DNA from 3 places in the Isoptericola aurantiacus genome. Region 1 is predicted to be linked to each of the others. Evidence: predicted binding sites of a transcription regulator. Region 1 holds the regulator's gene; each other region holds the start of a gene.
What was found. Region 1 encodes LexA, which represses DNA repair genes until DNA is damaged. Its sites were predicted from a motif close to TCGAACANNTGTTCGA; they were not measured.

Region 1 (6,176 bases):
CATCCGCGACGCGTTCGAGCGACCCGAGTTCCCCCCGGGTCCCGCCGCCCGCTGAGCGGGACCGGCCGGGTCAGCCGGACTTGCGCCGGAAGATCGGCTGGACCTGGCCGGCGGTCTCCGAACCGTGCACGGGACCGGTGTTGCGTCCCCCGTCGGCGCTCGGGTGGCTCGCGGCGTGCTTCTTCGCCAAGGCCTCCTTGAAGCGTTCCTTGGTGGCGTCGTCGGGCCCCTGCGACTTCTTGTCGGCGGTCATGGCGTCCAGCATGCGCCCCCGGCGTACCGAGCGCCAGGGCTTATCGGTCCGTCGGCGCCTCGTCCGCCGCGGCCGCGGCCCGCTCGGCGTGCTCGGCGCGCAACGACGTGATGGCGGACTCGAAGTCGTCCAGCGACTCGAAGGCCTGGTAGACCGAGGCGAACCGGAGATAGGCGACCTCGTCGAGCTCGCGCAGGGGCCCGAGGATCGCCAACCCGATCTCGTAGGCGTCGATCTCCGCGCTGCCCGCGCTCCGCAACGCTTCCTCGACCCTCTGGGCCAGGAGGGCGAGGTCGTCCCCGCTGACGGGTCGGCCCTGACAGGCCTTGCGCACCCCGGAGACCACCTTGTCCCGGCTGAACGGCTCCGTCACGCCCGAGCGCTTCACGACGGACAGGCTCGCTGTCTCGATCGTCGTGAACCGCCGCTGGCACGACGGGCACTGCCGACGACGCCGGATGGCGGCGCCGTCGTCCGACGTCCTGGAGTCGACGACACGGGAGTCGGGGTGGCGGCAGAACGGGCAGTGCATCGGTTCTCCTGCGGTCGGTGCCGGGCTTCTGCCCGACTGCCCGACGAAAGTATGCGGCCGAGCCCGCCCGGTGCAAGAAGACGTGCCGCTAGTCGCGGGGCAGCACGATCACCTGCCCGACCCGCAGGTCGGACGAACGCATCCCGTTGATCTCCTTGATCTGGGCCACCACCTCACGGACGTCCTGCCCCGGCCCCGCGACCTGGCTCGCATGACGCCACAACGTCTCACCCGGGACCACCGTGTGCAGGCGGACCTCCAGCGGCTCTCCACCGTCGCCCGCGACGGCGCCGACGCCCCACCCTCCGAGCGTCAGGGCGACCAGCACGGTCAGGACGGCCACGACCAGCCGACCGCGCCTCGTGAGCCTCAGCCCTGCCAGGCCCGCGAACCCCGGGTCGCTCACCGGACCTGCGACAACTGCAGCCATGATCGGTCCCCGCCTCTCGGAATCGAACGCGTGTGCGTCATACGTATGTTCGTCGAACATCTGTACCATTCATAGCACGGCGCCCCGACACGCGTCGAGAGATCTCGAACAGATGTTTGAAGTCGATGCCGATCTGCCCTAGGCTGACCACAGCGCGACGACGGGTTTGCCCAGGTCCAAGGGCTGTCCGGCACCGGAGCACCACAGGTTCGACGACAGGAGAGACGGATGACGACGCCACGCGAGACGGACGCCGGGGCGGCCGGCACGCACGACGGCGCGCTCGCGTCCGTCTCCCAGCTCGCACCGGGTCCTGACCGCCTGACGACGCGACAGCGGCGCGTCCTGGAGACGATCCGCGAGTCCGTCGAGTCCCGTGGCTACCCGCCCACCATGCGGGAGATCGGGGAGGCCGTCGGGCTGGCGAGCCCGTCGTCGGTCAAGCACCAGCTCACCACGCTCGAACGCAAGGGGTTCCTGCGGCGCGACCCGAACCGTCCGCGCGCCATGGAGGTCGTCGACCCCGTCACCGGCCGCACGTCCGGCACGGACGAGCCCGTCGTCCCCGCCGCGCCCACGCCCGACGGGGAGAGCGACGAGACTCCCCGCCCTTCCTACGTCCCGGTCGTCGGCCGCATCGCCGCCGGCGGCCCGATCCTCGCCGAGCAGGTCGTCGAGGACGTCTTTCCGCTGCCCCGTCAGCTCGTCGGCGACGGCGAGCTGTTCCTGCTCAAGGTGACGGGCGACTCGATGGTCGAGGCCGCCATCTGCGACGGCGACTGGGTCGTCGTCCGGCGGCAGAACGTCGCCGAGCAGGGCGAGATCGTGGCCGCGATGATCGATGGTGAGGCGACGGTCAAGACCTTCAAGCAGACCGGGGGACACACCTGGCTGCTGCCGCAGAACCCTGCCTACAGCCCCATCGCCGGCGACGAGGCCCAGGTCCTCGGCAGGGTGGTCGCGGTGCTGCGGAGCCTCTGAACCGGGCTCCGCGACGCCGCCGGTTCAGAATCCGAACCGGCGCTGCACGGCCCGCACGTGGTCGGCAGACGCCCGCAGGCCGGCCAGCTCGACGTCGGACAACGGCGTCGCGACCGTCGTGGTCGCACCGCGCGCGTCCACCAGGGTCGGGACCGACAGGCAGACGTCGCTGATGCCCCGGAAGCCCTCGAGCCGCGTGGAGACGGGCATGACGCGGTGCTCGTCGTTGAGCACCGCCTCGACGATGCGCGTCACGGCCAGGCCGACGGCGTAGTTCGTGGCGCCCTTGCCGGCGATGACCCGGTACGCCGACTCGACGACGTCGCGGGCGATGGTCTCGCGCGCCACGTCGTCGAGCGGCGGGCGTCCCGGCAGCGCGGTCCACTCGAGCAGGGGCACCCCGGCGATCCGCGCCGAGTCCCACAGGGCGATCTCCGAGTCCCCGTGCTCCCCGGCGATGTAGGCGTGCACGTTGCCCGTCGCCACACCGCAGTGCTCCGCCAGGGCCGCACGCAGCCGCGACGAGTCGAGCACCGTGCCCGAACCGAACACCCGCTCGTGCGGCAGCCCCGAGATCTGCTGGGCCGCATAGGTCACGACGTCGACGGGGTTGGTCACCATGATGTAGATCGCGTCCGGCGCCACCTCCACCAGCCCCGGCAGGATCGCCCGCGTCAGTCCGATCGTGGCCTCCGCCAGGTCGAGCCGCGACTGGCCCGGCTTCTGCTTGGCCCCCGCCGTCACGACGACGACGTCCGCACCACGGCAGACCTCGACGTCGTCGGACCCGTGCACCTCCGCCTGCGGGACGAACATCCCGCCGTGCCGCAGGTCGAGGACCTCGGCCTCGACCTTGGCCTTGTTGACGTCGAGCAACGCGACGTTCCGGGCGGTGCCCCGAGCGAGCGAGGCGTAGGCGAGCGTGGCACCGACGGCGCCTGCTCCGACGACGGCCAGCTTCGTGGTGCTGCGGGTCTCGGTCACGGCAGCAACGCTAGGCGTCGAGGCGGCGGAGCGCAGCCCGAACCAGCTGCGGGTCCGTCGTCTTCCAGAACGGCGGCAACGAGCGGGCCAGGAAGGTGCCGTACCGGGCCGTGGCGAGCCGCGGGTCCAGCACCGCGACCACCCCCCGGTCGGTGACCGAGCGGATGAGCCGTCCGGAACCCTGGGCCAGCAACAGGGCCGCATGCGTCGCGGCGACCTGCATGAAGCCGTTCCCGCCCGCTTCCTCCACGGCGCGCGCCCGCGCCGCCTTGACCGGGTCGTCCGGTCGCGGGAAGGGGATGCGGTCGATGATCACCAGTCGGCAGGCGTCTCCGGGGACGTCGACGCCCTGCCAGAGGGACAGCGTGCCGAACAGACAGGTGGCGGGGTCCTCGCTGAACCGGCGCACCAGGGTGGGCAGCTGGTCGTCGCCCTGGCACAGCACCGGGACGTCGAGGCGCTCGCGCATGGCCTCGGCGGCCGCGGTGGCAGCGCGTCGCGAGGAGAACAACCCGAGGGTGCGGCCGCCCGCCGCCTCGACCAGGTCGGCGATCTCGTCGAGCTGCGCCTCGGTGGTCGGCTCACGCCCGGGGGCCGGCAGGTGCCGGGCCACGTAGCAGATGCCCTGGGTGGCGTAGTCGAACGGGCTGCCGACGTCGACCCCCCGCCAGGAAGCGTCGTCGCCCCCGGTGGACACCTCCAGGCCCAGCGACCGTGCGACCGGGTCGAACGTGCCGCCCAGCTCGAGGGTGGCGGACGTCAGGACGGCGGTCCGCTCGCCGAGCAGCTGGCTGCCGATCAGCCCGGCCACGGCCAGCGGGGCGGCGTGCAACCGGGCGACGCCGTCGCCCCAGGGGGCGTCCGCCGGCGGGCGCGAGCACCACAGGACGTCTCCGGAGGTGTCCTCGGCGGCCATGCGCTCGGTGACGTCGAAGAGCTGCTGGACGGCGGACTGAGCCATCTTGACCCCGGAGTCCGCCTCCGCGTTCTTGTCCGGGCGCAGCTCGGTGAGCAGGCCGCGAGCTGCGTCCCGCACCGAGGCGACGACGGCACGCAGCTCGTCCGGCAGACCCTGCGGGTACCGTTCGGCGGGAACCTCGAGGAGCATCCGGGCCAGGGTGGTGGCGGTGGCGTCGAGGTCGTCGGTGCGCACTCCCCCGTGCCGGCGCGCGAGCCGGGCGGCGTGCTCCACCGTCCCGGCCGCGAGGTCGACGGTGGCGGCGGCCGTGATGCGGTCGGCCAGCTCGTGCGCCTCGTCGACCACGAGCACACCGTGCTCCGGCAGCACGTTCGGGTTCCCCGAGGCCGCGATCCCGAGCATCGCGTGGTTCGTGACGACGACGTCGGCCTCCCGCGCGGCCAGCCGGGCCCGCTCCCCGAAGCACTCCTCGATGAGCGGGCAGCGCTGCCCGAGACATTCCAACGACGTCACCGACACCTGCCGCCAGGCGCGGTCCGGCACGCCGGGCACCAGGTCGTCGCGGTCGCCGGTGTCGCTCTCCTCGGCCCAGGCGTGCAGCCGCCGCACGTGGTCCGCCAGCCGCGCACCGTCGTCGACGCGCCCGCCCGACGATGCCGGGTGCTGCTCCGCGGCGGCGCCCTCGCCCGGTCCGGGGTCGGCCGGGAGGTCGAAGAGGGTGGACCCCTCGGTGGGATAGCCCCCGGCCACCTTGTGGCGGCACAGGTAGTTGTGCCACCCCTTGAGGAGCGCCACCTTGGCGGGCCGGGGCAGGCGGGGGGCGACGGCGTCCGCCACCAGCGGGAGGTCGCGGGTGATCACCTGCCGCTGCAGGGCGAGCGTCGCGGTGGAGACCACGACCCGCTCCCCGGCCGTCACGGCGTGATGCACGGCCGGCACCAGGTAGCCGAGGGACTTGCCCGTGCCGGTGCCCGCCTGCACCAGCAGGTGGCGGCCTGAGTCCACCGCGGCGGCGACCTCGGCGGCCATCTGCTGCTGGCCCGCGCGCGGCGTGCCGCCCAGCGCCCCGACGGCCAGGCCCAGCAGGGTGGCCACGTCGTCCTGGGACGTCGGCGCGGGCTCGGCGGGGCTGTCGGCAGGGTCGGGCGAGTTCACCGGACGATCCTACGGTGGCCCGCCGACGCCGGACCTGCGGTCCACAGGCGTCAGACGGCGGCGCTGTCCAGCTCGGCCGCGAGCGCGGCGTCGACCCGTCCGCGCAGGCGGGTGCCCTGGGCGAGGTGCTCCTCGTGGGCGAGCTCACCGTTCTCGTGGACCCGGTGCACGAGGTCTCCGCGCGAGTACGGCACGACCACGTCGATCTCGACGGCGGGCCGCGGGAGCTCGTCGGCGATCAGGGCCCGCAGCTCGGCGACGCCCTCCCCGGAGTGCGCGGAGACGACGGCGGTGCGTCGCTCGCGGCGCTGCACCCGCCCGACGACGGTGGGGTCGGCGACGTCGGCCTTGTTGAGCACGACGACCTCGAGCACGTCGTCCATGCCGGGGATCTCGGCCAGCACCTCGCGGACGGCGTCGATCTGGCCCTCGGGGTCCGGGTGCGAGGCGTCCACGACGTGCAGCAGCAGCGCGGCGTCGCCCACCTCCTCGAGCGTGGAGCGGAAGGCCTCGACCAGCTGGTGGGGCAGGTGCCGCACGAACCCGACGGTGTCGGCGTAGGTGAACACGCGGCCGTCGTCGGTCCGGGCGCGGCGCACCGTGGGGTCGAGCGTGGCGAACAGCGCGTTCTCGACCAGCACCCCGGCGCCGGTCAGGGCGTTGAGCAGCGACGACTTGCCGGCGTTGGTGTAGCCGGCGATCGCCACGTTGGGGATGGCGTGCCGCTTGCGGTCGTGCCGCTTGGTCTCGCGCGACGGCGCCATCGCGGCGATCTCGCGGCGCAGCTTGGCCATGCGGTTGCGGATGCGACGCCGGTCGAGCTCGATCTTGGTCTCACCGGGCCCGCGCGACCCCATGCCGGCTCCGGCGCCGCCCACCTGACCACCGGCCTGGCGGGACATGGACTCGCCCCAGCCGCGCA
Region 2 (6,176 bases), on a different contig from region 1:
ATTCTGCCCCTGACCTGCGAACTCGCAGGTCAGGCCGCGTTCCCGTATGGTCCTCCCAAGGAGGGGAGTATCTCCCAAGCGGTGTGGTCGTCATCACGGCCGGCGTGGACGCCGGGTCCGGCCCACCCACCGAGCCGTCCGCGGCCGCGGTGAGAGAGACCTCCGGTGCCCTGCCCTGCGTACCGGAGGAGTCTTCCCGTGGATGTGCCCGTCTGGGCCTGGATCGTCACCGTGCTCGCGATCCTGGCCATGCTCGCCGTCGACTACGTCGGACACGTGCGGACACCGCACGCGCCGACCCTCAAGGAGTCGGCGTGGTGGTCCGTCGCCTACGTCGCGGTCGCCATGATCTTCGGACTGATCGTGCTGGCCGCCTGGGGCCCGCAGTACGGTGGCGAGTACTTCGCCGGGTACATCACCGAGAAGTCGCTCAGCGTCGACAACCTCTTCGTCTTCGTGCTGATCATGACGAGCTTCCGCGTGCCGCGGGAGCATCAGCAGCGTGTGCTGCTCATCGGCATCACCATCGCCCTGGTCCTGCGCACGATCTTCATCTTCGCCGGCGCTGCACTCATCGCGAACTTTGCCTGGATCTTCTACCTCTTCGGCGCCTTCCTCATCTGGACGGCGATCGCCCAGGCCCGCGCGGGCACCGACCACGACGAGGAGTACACCGAGAACGGCGTCCTGCGCCTGACCCGGCGGATCTTCCCGACCACCGACGACTACGTCGACCACCACATGGTCACGACGATCGACGGCAAGCGGTACATCACGCCGATGCTCATCGTCATGATCGCCATCGGCAGCGCCGACCTGCTCTTCGCGGTCGACTCGATCCCGGCGATCTTCGGCCTGACGCAGGAGACGTTCCTGGTGTTCGCCGCCAACGCGTTCTCGCTGCTCGGGCTGCGCCAGCTCTACTTCCTCGTCGACGGGCTCCTCGACCGGCTCGTCTACCTCAACTACGGTCTCGCGGCGATCCTCGGGTTCATCGGCGTCAAGCTGGTCATCCACGCGCTGCACACCAACGAGCTGCCGTTCGTCAACGGCGGTGAGCACGTCGAGGCGATCCCGGAGATCTCCACGACCGTGTCGCTGTCGTTCATCGTCGTCGTGCTGACCATCACGACCGTCGCATCGCTCGCCAGGTCGCGCCGTGACGCACGGGTCGGCAGCCGGACGCCGGAGCGTGACGCGTGACCCACGAGCTTCCCCTGTGGTTCGAGGTCACGGCGCTCGCGGCGATCGGCGTGCTGCTCGTCGTGGACCTCCTGATCGTGGCCCGCCGCCCGCACGTGCCGACGATGAAGGAGAGCAGCCTGTGGGTGGCGTTCTACGTCGCCCTGGCGTTGGCGTTCGGGCTGGTGCTGCTGGCGGTCGGCGGCTCGGCGCCGGCCGGGGAGTTCTACGCCGGCTGGCTCACGGAGTACTCCCTGAGCGTGGACAACCTGTTCGTGTTCGTCATCATCATGTCGCGGTTCGCCGTGCCGCGGGAGCAGCAGCAACGCGTCCTGATGGTCGGCATCATCGTCGCCCTGGTGCTGCGCGCCGGGTTCATCGTGGCGGGTGCGGCGATCATCGAGCAGTTCGTGTGGGTGTTCTACCTGTTCGGTGCCTTCCTGGTCTACACGGCGGTCAAGCTGGTGGTCGGCGACGACGACGAGGAGTACTCCGAGAACGTGGCGATCCGGCTCCTGCGGCGAGTGCTGCCCGTCACGGAGCGCTACGACGGCGGCCGGCTGCGCACGGTCGTGGACGGTCGACGGACCTGGACACCGATGCTCGTGGTGTTCTTCGCGATCGGTTCGACGGACCTGCTCTTCGCCCTCGACTCGATCCCGGCGATCTTCGGCCTCACCCGCGACCCGTTCATCGTGTTCACCGCGAACGTGTTCGCTCTCATGGGACTGCGTCAGCTGTACTTCCTGCTGGGCGGGCTGCTCGAGCGGCTGGTCTTCCTGCCGATGGCGCTGGCGGCGATCCTCGGGTTCATCGGGATCAAGCTCGTCCTGGAGGCGATGGCGGAGAACTCCGTGCCCTTCATCAACGGCGGGCAGCCGATCCGCTGGGTCCCGGAGGTCCCCCTCTGGCTCTCGCTGGTCGTCATCGTCGGTTCGCTGGCGGTGGCGACCGTGGCGAGCCTGCTCACGACCCGCAGCACGACGCCGTCCGACGTCGGCAGGGGCCCGGACGCGTCCTGACGGTGCGGGTCGCCACGGTCTCAGCCGCCGAGGCTGCCGATCACCGGGACCCACTCGCGCGCGGACCGTTCGGTGACGAGCCCGGCGCGCACGAACGGGTCGGCGTCCAGCAGGTGGAGCGCCACCTCGGCGTCCGGTGCCTCGAGGATCAGGAGCGCCCCGGCCGACCGCGCCGCGGTGGCGGGCAGCGGGCCGGAGACCACCACCACCCCGGTGGCGTGCAGGTCGCCGAGGAACTCCCGGTGCTCGGGTCGCACGGCGTCGAGCCGCTCGGGTTCGGCGGCGTAGGTGTAGGTGACAGCGATGATGGCCATGGCCGACATCCAAGCAGATGCGCCCGGGGCCGGTGGGCGTCCGCACCCCACCGACGGGGTGACGCTGTGGCATGGAACACCTGTACGAATGTCGGCGCGGCGCCGTAGGATGCTGCGGTGAGCAACCGCCTCGTCGTCTCCGGTGCCCGTGAGCACAACCTGCGCAACGTCGACCTCGACCTGCCGCGCGACTCGCTCATCGTGTTCACCGGTCTGTCCGGGTCGGGCAAGTCCTCGCTGGCCTTCGACACGATCTTCGCCGAGGGTCAGCGTCGCTACGTCGAGTCGCTGTCCGCGTACGCGCGGCAGTTCCTCGGGCAGATGGACAAGCCCGACGTCGACTTCATCGAGGGGCTGAGCCCTGCGGTGTCGATCGACCAGAAGTCGACCAACCGCAACCCGCGCTCGACGGTCGGCACCATCACGGAGGTCTACGACTACCTGCGGCTGCTCTTCGCGCGGGCCGGCACCCAGCACTGCCCGGTGTGCGACGAGCCCGTCCAGGCGCAGACCCCGCAGCAGATCGTGGACAAGATCCTGGAGCTGCCCGAAGGGACGCGATACCAGGTGCTCGCCCCGGTGGTGCGGGGGCGCAAGGGGGAGTACGCCGAGCTCTTCTCCGAGCTGCAGACCCAGGGGTTCGCCCGGGCGCGCGTGGACGGCGAGGTGGTCCAGCTCGCCAGCCCGCCCGCGCTGGAGAAGAAGCTCAAGCACGACATCGAGGTCGTCGTCGACCGGCTGGTCGCCCGGGAGGGCGTCCAGCGCCGGCTGACGGACTCCGTCGAGACGGCGCTCGGCCTGGCGGGCGGTCTGGTGATGGTCGAGCTGGTGGACGCCGGCATCGACGATCTCGACCGGGTGCGCAAGTACTCCGAGAAGCGGTCCTGCCCCAACGACCACCCGCTGAGCCTCGACGAGATCGAACCGCGGACGTTCTCGTTCAACGCGCCGTACGGGGCGTGCCCCGAGTGCACCGGGATCGGGTTCCGCCTCGAGGTCGACCCGGAGCTCGTGGTCCCGGACCCGGAACGGACGTTGCGCGAGGGCGCGGTGGCGCCGTGGGCGCAGACCTCGTCGGAGTACTTCGAGCGGGTCCTCACGGCGCTCGCGGAGGAGATGACGTTCTCCCTCGACGTCCCCTGGCGCGCGCTGCCTGCCCGGGCACGCGAGGCGATCCTGCACGGGCGCAACCACAAGGTGCACGTGCGCTACCGCAACCGCTGGGGCCGCGAACGGCAGTACTCCACGGGCTTCGAGGGGGCCATCACCTTCATCGAGCGGCGGCACTCCGAGACGGAGTCGGACTGGTCGAAGGACCGTTACGAGGCGTTCATGCGTCAGGTGCCGTGCCCGACGTGCTCGGGCGCCCGGCTCAAGCCGGAGGTCCTGGCCGTCAAGGTGGGGTCCAAGTCCATCTGGGACGTCTGCCGCCTGCCGATCGCCGACGCCAAGGAGTACCTGGACGCCCTCGAGCTCGGGACGCGGGAGCGGGCGATCGCGGCCGAGGTCCTCAAGGAGATCCACGCCCGGCTCGGGTTCCTGCTCGACGTGGGTCTGCACTACTTGACCCTGGAGCGCGCGGCCGGCACGCTCTCCGGGGGCGAGGCGCAACGGATCCGCCTGGCCACGCAGATCGGTTCGGGACTGGTGGGCGTGCTGTACGTGCTCGACGAACCGAGCATCGGCCTGCACCAGCGGGACAACCGGCGCCTCATCGACACGCTGAGCCGGCTGCGGGACCTGGGCAACACCCTCATCGTGGTCGAGCACGACGAGGACACGATCCGCTCCGCCGACTGGATCGTCGACGTCGGCCCCGGCGCGGGGGAGCACGGCGGGCAGGTCGTGCACTCCGGCGACTACGCCGGTCTGCTCGAGGCCGAGGGATCGATGACCGGTGCCTACCTGGCGGGACGCCGCGCGATCGCGCTGCCGGCGACCCGGCGTGGCGTCGACCGCAAGCGTCAGCTCACCGTCGTGGGAGCGCGCGAGAACAACCTGCGTGACATCGACGTCTCGTTCCCCGTGGGGGTGCTCACCGCCGTCACGGGTGTGTCCGGCTCGGGGAAGTCGACCCTGGTGAACTCGATCCTGCACACGGTGCTCGCCAACGAGCTCAACGGGGCGCGTCAGGTGGCCGGGCGCCACACCCGCGTCACCGGCACGGACCACCTGGACAAGGTGGTGCACGTCGACCAGGGGCCGATCGGCCGCACGCCGCGGTCCAACCCGGCCACGTACACCGGGGTCTGGGACCGGGTGCGCAAGATCTTCGCCGAGACCGAGGAGGCCAAGGTCCGCGGCTACGGGCCCGGCCGGTTCTCGTTCAACGTCAAGGGCGGTCGCTGCGAGGCCTGCTCGGGTGACGGCACGCTGAAGATCGAGATGAACTTCCTGCCGGACGTCTACGTCCCGTGCGAGGTGTGCCACGGCGCCCGGTACAACCGGGAGACCCTCGAGGTCCACTTCAAGGGCAGGACGGTCGCCGACGTGCTCGACATGCCGATCGAGGAGGCCGCGGAGTTCTTCGCCGCGTTCCCGGCGATCTCCCGGCACCTGACCACGCTGGTGGAGGTCGGCCTGGGGTACGTCCGGCTGGGTCAGCCCGCACCGACGCTGTCCGGGGGCGAGGCGCAGCGCGTCAAGCTCGCCAGCGAGCTGCAGAAGCGGTCCACGGGGCGCACGGTCTACGTGCTCGACGAGCCGACGACGGGGCTGCACTTCGAGGACATCCGCAAGCTGCTGGGTGTGCTGCAGTCCCTGGTCGACAAGGGCAACACCGTGCTGGTCATCGAGCACAACCTGGACGTGATCAAGTCTGCGGACTGGATCGTGGACATGGGTCCCGAGGGCGGCTCGGGCGGCGGGCTGGTCGTGGCCGAGGGCACCCCGGAGGAGGTCGCCCGGGTCGAGGCGAGCCACACGGGGCGCTTCCTGGCCGAGATCCTCGAGACGCTCCCCGACGTGCCCGTGGACCCTCCGGCACCGCCGGTGTCCGCACCGACCGGAGCACGCGGGAAGGCCGGGAGCCGGGCACGCGCCGCCAAGCGCCGCGCAGCCTGACCCCCTACGGTGTCGCCATGGGAGCCCACCACTCGTACGCCGTCACCGTCACCTGGCCCACCGCCTCGCTCGACGCCGGCAGCCCGGCCGGCGCGACGTCGTCGTACACCGCGTACACCCGCGACCACGACGTCGCCCTGCCCGGCCGGCCCGTGCTCCCCGGCAGTGCCGACCCGGCGTTCCGGGGGGATCCCGAGCGGTTCAGCCCCGAGGACCTGTTCGTGGCGAGCCTGGCGCAGTGCCACATGCTGTGGTTCCTGCACCTGGCGGCCGAGGCCGGTGTCGTCGTGCGCGAGTACTCCGACGACGCCACCGGGACCATGCGCGTCGAGGGCCGTGGTGAGGGGCAGTTCTCCGACGTCACGCTCCACCCGCGCATCGTCGTCGATCCGGGGGAGAAGGCCGACGACGAGCACGTCGCGGCGTTGCACGAGCGCGCCCACGCGCTCTGCTTCCTGTCCCGCAGCGTCAACTTCCGGGTCCTGGTCGAGCCCGCGCCGCTGCACCTCACCTCGGACGCGACCTGACCGGTCGGACGGCCCCGGCCGTTCCTGCCGTGTCGGCGCGCTGACCTAGTCTGTGCCCATGGCCGACC
Region 3 (6,176 bases), on a different contig from region 1:
ATCGACGCCTTCTTGAGGTCGAGCGCCTTCTGCCGCTCGGCGATCTGTTCCGCGGCCTCGATGACGGCGAACTCCGAGGCGCGCTGCGCCTCGGCCTCGGAGACCTCGGCGACCTGCCGGGCGCGGGCCGACTCGGCGCGACCGAGGTTGGCGAGGTAGTCCGACCCCGGTGTCGAGATGTCGGAGATGTTGAGGATGTCGACCTGCAGACCCTGCTCGGCGAGGTCCTTCTTGGTGGACTCCACGACCCGGTCGGACAGGCCCTTGCGGTCGGAGATGATCTCCTCGATCGACATGTCGCCGACGATGGAGCGCAGCGACCCCTCCAGCGACTCCGCGATGATCTCGGTGAGGAGCTCCTGCTGGGACAGGAAGCGCTGCGCGGCCCGGCGCACGCCCTCCTCGTCACCGCGGACCTTGAAGTTGATCGACGCCTTGATGGCGATCTTGATCCGGTTGGAGTCCACGCCCTCGACGGTCATGCCGATCTGGCGCTGCTCCAGGGAGATCGCGAAGCCCTGCTGCAGGATGGGCCAGACGAACGTGCGGCCGCCGATGACGACCTTCTGGCCGGAGACGTCCTTGCGTCCGGCGCCCCGGCCGACGATGACGAGGGCCTGGTTCGGCGGGACCCGGCGGATGCGCTGGGCGACGAAGATCCCGACCGCGAGGAACGCGATCACGACGGCGACCACGGCGAGGGTGGTCACGAAGCTGGGGTTGTCCATGATGTGCGCCGGAGCGCCGATCCCTTCGGGTTGGTGTGCTGGTGCTAGTCGACCGGGCGGTACGGCCCGACCCGGACGCTGTGGGGCTGGTGCTCGAGCACGACGATGCGGGTCCCGGCCTCGATCGGCTCGAGGGACCACGCCAGGCGGCGCTCGAGCTCGCTCACGGCGTCGAGCGACACCTCGCCCGAGGCCGACGAGATGTCGGTCGTGGCGGTGCCCTGCACCCCGACGAGGTCGACGCTCGCGTTGTCCTCGGTGGCACTGAGGCGTCGGATCATGAGCTGGGCCACCAGGGCGGCCAGGAGACCGACGGCGGCCGAGGCGACGTACGCGACCCAGACCGGAAGGTCGTTGACCACGACGATCGCACCGACGGCGCCGAACACGACCGCGCCGACGCCGAGGGACGTCCCCGACAGGGCGCCGTCACCGAGGTCGACCATCTCTCCCACGACGAGCGAGATCAGCAGCAGGACGAGACCGGCGGCACCGATCAGGGCGAAGACGAGCACGACGGCCTCCGGGGTCAAAGCGTGACGAACGTGTGAAGAATGCCATATCTCGCACCCCCGCGGCGGAGCCGGCCGTCCTGCGGGACGATCGACGCATGGAGCTGCCCGCCACCGACTCGCCGCGACTCGTGCTGCTCCGGCACGGCGACACCGCCTGGGCCGCCGCGGGACGTCACACGGGCCGCACCGACGTCCCGCTCACCGACGCCGGCGAGGCCGAGGCTCGTCGCGCGGGCCGGCGGCTCGCCGGCCTCGACCCGGCCGTCGTGCTCTGCTCACCCCTGGCGCGGGCCCGCCGCACCGCGGAGCTCGCGGGGTTCGGTGAGGTCGTGGTCGACGACGACCTCGTGGAGTGGGACTACGGACCGGCCGAGGGACGCACCTCGGCCGAGATCGGCGCCGTGCTGGGCCGGCCCTACGAGATCTTCCGCGACGGCGTCGACGTCCCTCGGCCCGACGGCGCCGACCCGGGTCCGCCGGGCGAGACGCTTGCCGCCGTCCGCGCCCGCGCCGACGCGGTCGTCACCCGGGTGCAGCCGGTGATGGCCGACGGCGGGACCGTCCTCGCCGTCGCCCACGGCCACCTGCTGCGGGTCCTGGCGACCGCGTGGCTCGACGTCGACCCGACGTTCGGGGCCCACCTGGAGCTCGGCTGCGCCGCGATCTGCGCCCTGGGGTACTCCCATCAGCTGCCGACGATCCACGCCTGGAACATGGTGGACCCCGGCTGAGCGGGTGCGAGGATGGCCGCATGGCGCTGAACGAGCGGAACCTCACCGACGGCGAGCACGTCGTCCTCGAGCTGCACGAGCACCCGAAGGCCCTCGTCTGGCCCACCGTGCTCCTGGTCGCGCTGCTGGTCGGCGCCGTCGCCGTGATGATGCTCGTCCCCGAGGGCCCCGCCCGCTGGGCCGGCCTCGGACTGCTCGCCCTGGTCGGTGTGGTGTGGGTGCTCCTGCCGTGGATGCGGTGGCGGTCCACGTCGTTCTCCGTCACCAACCAGCGCATCGCGATGCGCACCGGGCTGGTGACGCGGGTCGGCCGGGACATCCCGCTGTACCGCATCAACGACATCGGCATCGAGATGGGCCTCGTGGACCGGATGTTCGGCTGCGGCACCCTCATCGTCTCCGACGCCACCGAGAAGGCGGGCATGCGGCTGCCGGACGTCCCCGACGTCGACGCGGTCCACCGGACGATCCAGGAGCTGCTGTTCGACGCCGACGACGGGTCGGACGACGGCGAGTGGCCGCCCACCGAGCCGCCTCGCGTCGGGCGCCGTTCCCCGCGCCGGTAGCCGGCTCGGGTCAGAACGGGGGCGGACCGCCGTCCCGGCGCGGTGAGAGCGACGGGTCCGCGATGCACGGCGGGCGCTCGTACCGCCCGCCGCTCGGCGCGGTCCACCGTGTCGTCCCGGTCGCCGCGTCCCGGGACACCGACCAGCCGCCGAGGGTCTTGGCCCGATGGTGGGTGCGGCAGAGGGCCTGCAGGTTGTCGCCGTGGGTCTGTGGACCCGACGCCGCCGGGTCGTAGGGCTCGACGTGGTCGAGGTCCGCACGCCGCGCCGGTACCTGACATCCGGGGAAGGTGCAGGTCACGTCGCGGGCCACCACGGCGGCGCGCAGCCGCGGGCTCGGCCGGTAGGAACGCGACGAGCGGTCCGTCAGGACGCCCGTGACCGGGTCGGTGAGGATGCGCTGCCACGTGGCGTCGGGATCGGTCGCCAGGCACCGCGCCATCGGTGCGGGTATCGGTCCGTGCCCGGCGAGGATCGCCGGCAGGTCGTCCGTGCCGAGCAAGGTCGAGGCGGCGATGGTGACCTGCACGGGCGCCGGTGCGACCGGGACCGCGGGACTCGACGTTCCGTCGCACTCGCACGCGGGGATCCCAGCGCGCGGCGTCAGCCTCAGGTCCCGCTCAGCGGTCACGTTCCGCTCAGCGGTCACGTTCCGCTCGGCGGTCAGGTCCCGCTCGGCGGTCAGGTCCCGCCGCGCGCTGCCCGTCGCCAGGCGGCCCTGCACCAGGGCCACGAGCGCGTCGGCCCGGCACTCGTCGAGCCGGCGATCCTCGCCGGGAACCCGATGCTGCGCCGCCGCGACGCCGTCGATCACGGCGAACGCCAGCGCGGCATCGTCCGCGGGCAGGTACGCCGTCAGGTAGGCCATCGCGTCGTCCACCGGCTCGAGGACGACGGACCGTCCGCGCCGCGCCTCCCGGTGCCGCTCCTGCGCCCCCTGCGGGTCGGCAGCGATCTCGGCGCGGCGCAACCGCTCACGGATCTGCCGGACCGTGAGCCGTTCGAGCTCGGGTCGCAGGTCGGCCACCACACCCCGCCGGACGGCGTCGGGCATCCGCCCCGTGGAGACCAGGGCCTCGGCCTTGCGTCGGTCCACCACCCCGGCCACCATCGCGTCGGCGACCTCGGGCATCGATCGGGCACCGTGGGCAACGGTGACGTGCTGCGCGGCCGCGTGCCGGCTCAGGCCCAGGCGTGCGGCGACCTCGTCGACGACGAACTCGTGCTCCGCCGATCCGCGCGCACGCTCCAGGAGCTCACCGAGCACCTCGGCCGACCGCGCCTGAGCCCACGCCGCCGTGCGCTCCCAGGCCGCCAGGAGGTCCACGAGGTCCCCGACGTCCAGGTCGGCCGGTTCCAGGCCGGCCAGCCCCGACACGGCATCCGGTCCCGGGGTGGCGTCCAGCAGCGCGTCGTGCTGGTCACGCGACCGCGGGACGGGCCGCGCGGCACGTGGTGCGTCGGGCACCGCGGCACGTGGTGCGTCGGGCACCGCGCGCGCCGAGGACGAGGGACGTGATCGCGAGTGCTCCGCCACCACCGCCCGGTGGTCCTGCTCGTGGCCGACGAGCCCCGTCCAGCGCGCCACGGTCCTCGCCGCGAGCGCCAGGAAGGTGCGCTCCAACGGACTCCCGTGGTCAGCCGTCGGCGACCCTGGCCGAAGCCCGGGGAAGGCCGGGTCCGGTGCGGCCGGGGCACTGGCCGCACCGGATCCCGAGGTCCGAGCACGACGAGGCCCGGCGGCGTGCGTCGCCGGGTGGGAAGCGTCGGTCTCGAACATGTGTTCGACAGTAGCGGTCGCCGCCGGACCGCGCAACGGGTTCCGGCGACGGATCGGCCGGCACCGGGCGAGCGGTGGACGACCGGCGTCAGGACGTGGCTGTGGGCGGGCGGAGGAGGAACCGTGGCCACGGCCCCGCCAGGCACCGCCAGGCACCGCCAGGCACCGCCAGGCACCGCCAGGCACCGCCAGGGAGATGCTCGCCCCGGCCCTCAGCCGCGGGGCCGGTCCAACCCCAGCGCGTCGGTCAGGACCCGGGCGCCGTCGGTGCGCTGCGCGGCCGGCACCGCCGCGACATCGGCGAGCTGACGCACCATCCACGGGCTGAACGCCCACGGGGTCGCCTCCACCGCGGCACGGACGCGGTCCGCCGGCGCCCACACGTGCTCGGAGACCTCGTCCGGGTTCGGCGCCACGTCACCGACCACCCGCGCGACGAACACGGGGCAGATCTCGTTCTCCACGACCCCGGAGGCGTCCACGGCCCGGTACCGGAACTCCGGGAGCACGACCTGGATGTCCGACACCTCGGCCCCCAGCTCGTGCTCCGCGTGCCGTACCAGCGAGTCCGGCTCGGACTCGGTCCACCGCAGGTGCCCGCAGAACGAGTTCGTCCACACCCCGGGCCAGGTGCGCTTGACCAGGGCGCGCCGCGTGACGAGGAGTCGGTCCTCGGCGTCGAGCAGGTAGCAGGAGAACGCCAGGTGCAGGGGGGTGTCCGTCGTGTGGACCTCGGCCCGCGGGACCGTGCCGAGCCGGTTCCCGGCCTCGTCGCAGGTCACCACGTGGTCGGCGACGGCGGGGATGTGCTCGCTCATCGAGTCATCGTGTCATGGTCCGGCCGGGCGGAGGACCGGACCGGACCACGCGCCCCGCGCGGGCGCCGTCAGGACGAGGCGGCGGTCCGGGCGACGGCCTTCTCGGCGCGGGACCGCATGTCCGTGCTCAGGTCGAGCTCGCCGTCGTCGGCGGACCGCACCAGCGCGGCGCCGAGCCGCGCGCCCTCGGCGAACCCCGAGGGTCCGGCGTTCCAGGCCCGGAACCAGCCGGCCACCGAGACGCCGTGGGACGGCCGTGCCACGACCTCGACGGCGTCGCCGGCCGCGAGGTCGCCCGGCTCGACGACCCGCAGGTAGGCGCCGGTCCGTCCGACCTCGGTGAACCGCCGCACCCAGCGGGGCGGGGAGCCGAGCCGGCGGGCGAAGGTGCCACAGGGCGTACGCGGCTGCGTCACCTCCAGCACGGCCGAACCGACCCGCCAGCGCTCCCCGATGAGTGCCCCCGAGACGTCCAGGCCCCCGGTGCGCAGGTTCTCCCCGAAGAGCCCCGGGGTGACCTCCCGCTCGAGCTCCGGCTCGAAGAACGCCGCGTCCTCGGCGGCGTAGGCGTAGACCGCCTGCTCCTCGCCGCCGTGGTTCTGGCGGTCGGCCTGGACGTCGGCGTAGAGGCCGTACCGCCCGGCCCGCACGCGGCCGTCGACGGGCCGCTTGTCGATGGCGGTGATCCCGACGGTCCCGGCGTCGGGCAGCAGCTGGTGGACACGGCACACGGCGAGGAGCTCTCCCATGGCGCTCATGCTCCCACCTGCGGGCCGGCGACGGCGGCGCGCCGAGCAGCCATGCGCCGCCGGACGAGGTAGGCGCCCAGGATGACGACCACCAGACCTGCCGTCGCCAGGAGCTGGGCGCGAGCCGCGGCGTCGGACAGCATGAGCACGGCCAGGCCGACGAGCGCAGCGAGCGTGGCCCAGGTGAGCCACGGGTAGGCCCACATCCGCAACCGCATCGGTTCGCCCGTCCGGGCGGCCGCTGCCTCCAGACGGGGCCGCAGCCGCAGCTGCGAGACGGCGATGAGGA

Region 2: uvrA (excinuclease ABC subunit UvrA) is a predicted target of LexA. The motif match lies at 2,591-2,606, and genes of this name have one in related genera.
Region 3: ACIQLL_RS03270 (HNH endonuclease signature motif containing protein) is a predicted target of LexA. The motif match lies at 4,313-4,328, and genes of this name have one in related genera.

What each region holds. Positions count from the first base shown of each region.
Region 1 is NZ_JBJBAE010000004.1:208,340-214,515, reverse strand. It holds gene serA (phosphoglycerate dehydrogenase) at 1-55, shown strand, start outside; gene ACIQLL_RS13345 (DUF5302 domain-containing protein) at 71-253, opposite strand; gene nrdR (transcriptional regulator NrdR) at 294-785, opposite strand; gene ACIQLL_RS13335 (LysM peptidoglycan-binding domain-containing protein) at 874-1,215, opposite strand; gene lexA (transcriptional repressor LexA) at 1,444-2,196, shown strand; gene ACIQLL_RS13325 (L-lactate dehydrogenase) at 2,221-3,180, opposite strand; gene ACIQLL_RS13320 (ATP-dependent DNA helicase) at 3,191-5,254, opposite strand; gene hflX (GTPase HflX) at 5,305-6,176, opposite strand, start outside.
Region 2 is NZ_JBJBAE010000002.1:433,373-439,548, reverse strand. It holds gene ACIQLL_RS08875 (TerC family protein) at 199-1,203, shown strand; gene ACIQLL_RS08870 (TerC family protein) at 1,200-2,204, shown strand; gene ACIQLL_RS08865 (YciI family protein) at 2,225-2,518, opposite strand; gene uvrA (excinuclease ABC subunit UvrA) at 2,636-5,581, shown strand; gene ACIQLL_RS08855 (OsmC family protein) at 5,599-6,108, shown strand; gene uvrC (excinuclease ABC subunit UvrC) at 6,167-6,176, shown strand, end outside.
Region 3 is NZ_JBJBAE010000001.1:725,621-731,796, forward strand. It holds gene ACIQLL_RS03250 (flotillin family protein) at 1-728, opposite strand, end outside; gene ACIQLL_RS03255 (NfeD family protein) at 773-1,243, opposite strand; gene ACIQLL_RS03260 (histidine phosphatase family protein) at 1,339-1,974, shown strand; gene ACIQLL_RS03265 (PH domain-containing protein) at 1,995-2,540, shown strand; gene ACIQLL_RS03270 (HNH endonuclease signature motif containing protein) at 2,551-4,164, opposite strand; gene idi (isopentenyl-diphosphate Delta-isomerase) at 4,533-5,138, opposite strand; gene ACIQLL_RS03280 (MOSC domain-containing protein) at 5,207-5,887, opposite strand; gene ACIQLL_RS03285 (amino acid permease) at 5,893-6,176, opposite strand, start outside.